DNA from 2 places in the Chryseolinea soli genome. Region 2 is predicted to be linked to the other one. Evidence: riboswitches for the same ligand, from Rfam matches in the RefSeq annotation. Region 2 holds a riboswitch; the other holds the start of a gene.
The links. Region 2 has a riboswitch for cobalamin ahead of metE (5-methyltetrahydropteroyltriglutamate--homocysteine S-methyltransferase). Riboswitches for the same ligand answer to the same signal wherever they lie in the genome.
Positions count from the first base shown of each region.

Region 1 (2,204 bases), 2.1 Mb from region 2:
CGATGATTGCGGTCGTCTTGCTCGTCGGTGCTGTTGTTGTTGCCGATGGTGGGCTGGATCTCTTTGTGGGAGTCGTTGAACCAGTAGTCGAGGGTGATGCGGCGGGCTTCGGAAAAAGAATATTGCGCGTGTTGCACAAAGCCCTGTTGCCAATAGGCGGCATGGGGTTGTCGTTCGCCATACCCGGGAATGGGGAAGTCGTTTTTGGCTTGCACGCGATAGAGTGATGATGAGGAAGAAAATCTTCCAACGCGAAACGATCCTTTCAACGAGGTGAAATAGCGGCCAAAGCTTCCCACCTCCTGGCTAACAGACAAGATGTTGGTTGTCGAACCTGTAGACGACAGCAACACCGATCCGCCAAAGGCACCACTGCCAAAGCGCGCGCTTCCCCCACCCGCATGCACCTTCACATCGTCGAAGGCTATCGTGGGCAAGATGGAGAAATCGGCCTGGCCAAGCGAGAAGCTGTTGATGTTGATGCCGTTCCATCGCACGGCCACATGCGAGGGCGATGTGCCGCGCATGCTGATGCCCGACAGCATGCCGTTGCCATAGTTTCTAAAATAGACCGGGAATTGAAACGCCAATATCTCTCCCAGGTGACGTGACTCTTGCTGCGATCTTAACGCCGAGTCCAGGCCATAGAATTGACCGCCGGCCAAGTATTTTTCGTCGGGGAGGCCATAGACCGTTACCGGCTTCAGCACAACGGAGTCGCCCTGGGCTTTCGCGAGAAAACCGACGCTGACACATCCCAGAAAAATACCCAATCGCAAAAGCATAGCGCGTTTGATGGCGACGGATGCAAAACCAGACAGAGCCGGAAGCAAGGGCTTTCGAACACTCCTGACCTTTCACCCGAAAGTCAAAAATTAAAGTTTGTAAGGATTGATGGCAGGTCTCCTGGCTTTTCACATCGCTGACGCCTTCCCATCCGCCGGCGGCGAACAGTGGCTAATTAGAGAGTCAGCGATAACTATGTGAATTACAGTTGCGGGGACAGCTCCGGAATTGACGTGGGTCGTACCGGTATTCCCTTTTAATCTCCTGATGCTGGTGCAGCAAGAGAACCATGAATCCGAGACAAACATACTATGCAATTCTGTAAAACCAAAGGACCTCTCCATTCCTCTCCTATCTTTGCGGCATGAGATCGACCTTTATCCTTATTCCTTTTCTCCTACTGGTTGCTTGTTCAACCCGAAAAACAGAAACACCTCCTGCGCCCATCAGCACCTCTTCGGCCACGACCTTGCATTACGCAGAAGGGTTCACCGTTCGTTATGAAGGCCATGTGAAGCATGTGGAAGTTACCCAGCCGTTTCAGGGTGCCACGTCCGGCTACAAATATTTGCTCGTGCCGCGCAACGAGAATATCCCGGCACATGCCGATGATGAAAAAGTGATCCGCATTCCTTTGCAATCGATCGTGTGCACGGCGACGACGCATATTCCGTTACTCGACTATCTGAATGAAAGCGACAAGCTGACAGGCTTCCCCACCACCGACTATATCAGCTCTGAAAAAATGCGGCAGCGCATCGACGCTGGAAAAATACAGGAGCTGGGGGTTGACCAGGGCATGAACCTCGAACGCCTGGCCGTGTTGAAACCCGACATGGTGATGGGCTACAGCATGAACTCGGACTACGGTCAGTTTAAAAAAATGGAAGAGCTGGGCGTGCCGGTCGTGTTGAATGCAGAATACTTGGAGAAACATCCCTTGGGGCGCGCGGAGTGGATCAAGTTTATGGCGCTGTTCTTTGATAAGGAGAAGCTCGCCGATTCCGTGTTTCGAACCATCGAACAAAGCTATCTCGAAACGAAGGCCATGGCCGATCGCGCCACGTCACGGCCTTCGGTGTTGAGCGGTGTGGTGTATAGCGATGCGTGGTTTCTACCGGGAGGAAAAAATTATGCCTCCACCATCTTAAACGACGCGGGGTGTGACTATTTGTGGAAAGACGATCCCTCCAGCGGGTGGCTTCAATTGAGCTTTGAGTCGGTTTATGAAAAGGCGCACGATGCCGATCTTTGGATTGGGCTGGGCAGTTACACGTCGCTTCGCGAGATCGCGGCGGCCGACCGGCGGTATGCAAAATTCGAATCTTTTGTTCAGAAGAAGGTCTATAATTATGATGCACGAAAAGGTGCAAAGGGTGGAAGTGAATATCTGGAGTTGGGCTACTTGCGGCCGGATA
Region 1 is NZ_CP032382.1:2,755,417-2,757,620, reverse strand. Features, by position in the region: gene D4L85_RS11875 (TonB-dependent receptor domain-containing protein) at 1-785, opposite strand, end outside; cobalamin riboswitch at 880-1,093, opposite strand; gene D4L85_RS11870 (ABC transporter substrate-binding protein) at 1,151-2,204, shown strand, end outside.
Region 1: linked by a shared signal. The riboswitch ahead of D4L85_RS11875 (TonB-dependent receptor domain-containing protein) and the one ahead of metE (5-methyltetrahydropteroyltriglutamate--homocysteine S-methyltransferase) in region 2 are both predicted to bind cobalamin.

Region 2 (2,204 bases):
CGGCAGACTCGCCAGTGCTTTCTCGATCAGCGCGAGCGATTTGGCAAAGTCGTTGATCCAGATGTTGCGGCCATCCACAACCCCGAGCGAAAGCGTCATCTTGTCGGGAACATGATTCAACACGGCTTCCAGTTGTTCCGGGGCGCGCACCAGGTCCAGGTGCAGGGCACAGACGGGAAGGGAGGTGGCCAACACTACATTGTCGCGCAGCCCTTCGAAGTAGGTGGTCACGATGGTCTTCAAGGCGGGGAACTCTTTCCGGATCTCACCATAAGCGTAGAGGAAAGCTTTCTTCTCCTTTTCGGTCAGGTCCAGCGACAAGAAGGGCTCGTCGAATTGGACCCACTGTACGTCCAGCTTGTCGAGTCGCTTTAACAACTCGATGTATACGGGCAGCAGGTTTCGGATGAGGTCGATCCGGTCGAAGCCGGCTTCCTTTTCTTTGCCCAGGAGCAAGTACGAAACGGGGCCGATCAGCACGGGCTTCGTGAGAATGCCCAGTTGACGCGCTTCGTAAAATTCGTCGATCACTTTGGTCGAGAAGAGTTTGAACGGTTGGTCCTTGTGAAATTCCGGAACGATGTAGTGATAGTTGGTGTCGAACCACTTGGTCATTTCCATCGCGGTGATGTCGAGGCCATCCTTTTGAAATCCGCGGGCCATGGCGAAGTAGAGGTCCAGCTCGGCGTTGTTTTTGTTCAGGATCACTTCATGATAGCGTTCGGGAATGGCACTCACCGTGAGCGACATGTCGAGCACCTGGTCGTAGAACGAAAAGTCGTTCGAGGGAATGAGGTCGATGCCGGCTTCTTTCTGCAGTTGCCAGTTTTCCTGCCGCAGGTTGCGGCCTACCTGGTAGAGGTTTTTCAACGTAGTCTTGCCGGCCCAGTAGAGCTCGCAAGCCTTTTTCAATTCGCGCTGGCTACCAATGCGCGGGTAGCCAAGATTGTTGGTAAGCATGAGTTTGCTTTTTTAAGGTTGAACAAATAGTTAAACCAGCAAGCCCTTCGGCAGCTAAACGGATGCTTGTGCGAAATGAAAGATCTACAGGAATAAAATACAGACACAGCCGCCTTCACGGAGGGGCTGGGGAGGATTCAATGCCTGACAAAATGCTTCAGTGCGCGAAAGCAAAGTCAATGCGTTACAGGCAAGTCTCCTGGCTTTCCCGACCCTTGTTCGCCTTCTCGTTCCGACGGATCGGGACAATGGCATGCTTGAACAAGCGCTGACCTTCACGTTCATGAAGGCGGGATTACAGTTGCGCGACAGCTCGTGATTTACACACGATTCCTTATTAATTCCCGCGTACGGGAAACCAGCAACGGCGATGATTGTTTAAAATGCAAAGAACAGACTGATGCGGTAAAGGTAGTGTAAAAGATCGGTGATTGAAAAAAGGAAGACAACGGTGCCCGCGGGTGGATCTCTTGAACGGCGCCTGATCACGAAGAACGACGGCGATATACGCCGGCCATGCAGGGCTAGGATGGTCAGTACAGGTTGGAACGCGTTGTTTTTTTAAATCCCCGAAAACCCTTAACTTATCCTAGTCGATTGCGGTTTAGAGATATAATAGTAGAACCTAGATAGCTGATATACCCGATTAAGTTATGGTACTGTCTCAAAACGTAAAGAGATGGTCGCACTATTTTTCAGGAACGTGCCTTCTATTAGCCACGTTGGTGTTGGTGGGATGGCAATTTGACGTTGAAATTTTTAAGCGACCGATGGCTGGACTGGCTGCCATGAACCCCATGACGGCCCTCTGCTTTTTATGCGCCAATACAGCCTTGTGGCTTGTGCAGTCGTCCCATAGAACGCGGCGATATGTGGCCTATGGCTTGGCTGCATTTTGTTTTCTCGTCGGCGTCTGGCGCGTGTTGTCCGAGCTGTCGCACAGCATCATCCCGGTGGATACACTTTTGTTTTCCGGCCAGCTTCAAAACGATTTTCCAGACAAAGGTTCCGTGCGCATGGCCGTGGCATCGGGTCTCAATTTTATGGGATTTGGCATCCTGCTGATGCCGTTCCGCGCCATCCGGAATGCTTACGTGACCCAGGCGGCCGTGAGTTGGATCGGCCTGGCGGCCTGGTTCTCGGTGTTGGGCTACGTTTTTAGCGTGCCCGAATTTTATGGTGACCTTCCCTTCAACCCCATGGCCATTCACACGGCCGCATGCTTCTTGCTGACCTCGCTGGCG
Region 2 is NZ_CP032382.1:665,374-667,577, reverse strand. Features, by position in the region: gene metE (5-methyltetrahydropteroyltriglutamate--homocysteine S-methyltransferase) at 1-960, opposite strand, end outside; cobalamin riboswitch at 1,133-1,338, opposite strand; gene D4L85_RS02620 (PAS domain S-box protein) at 1,614-2,204, shown strand, end outside.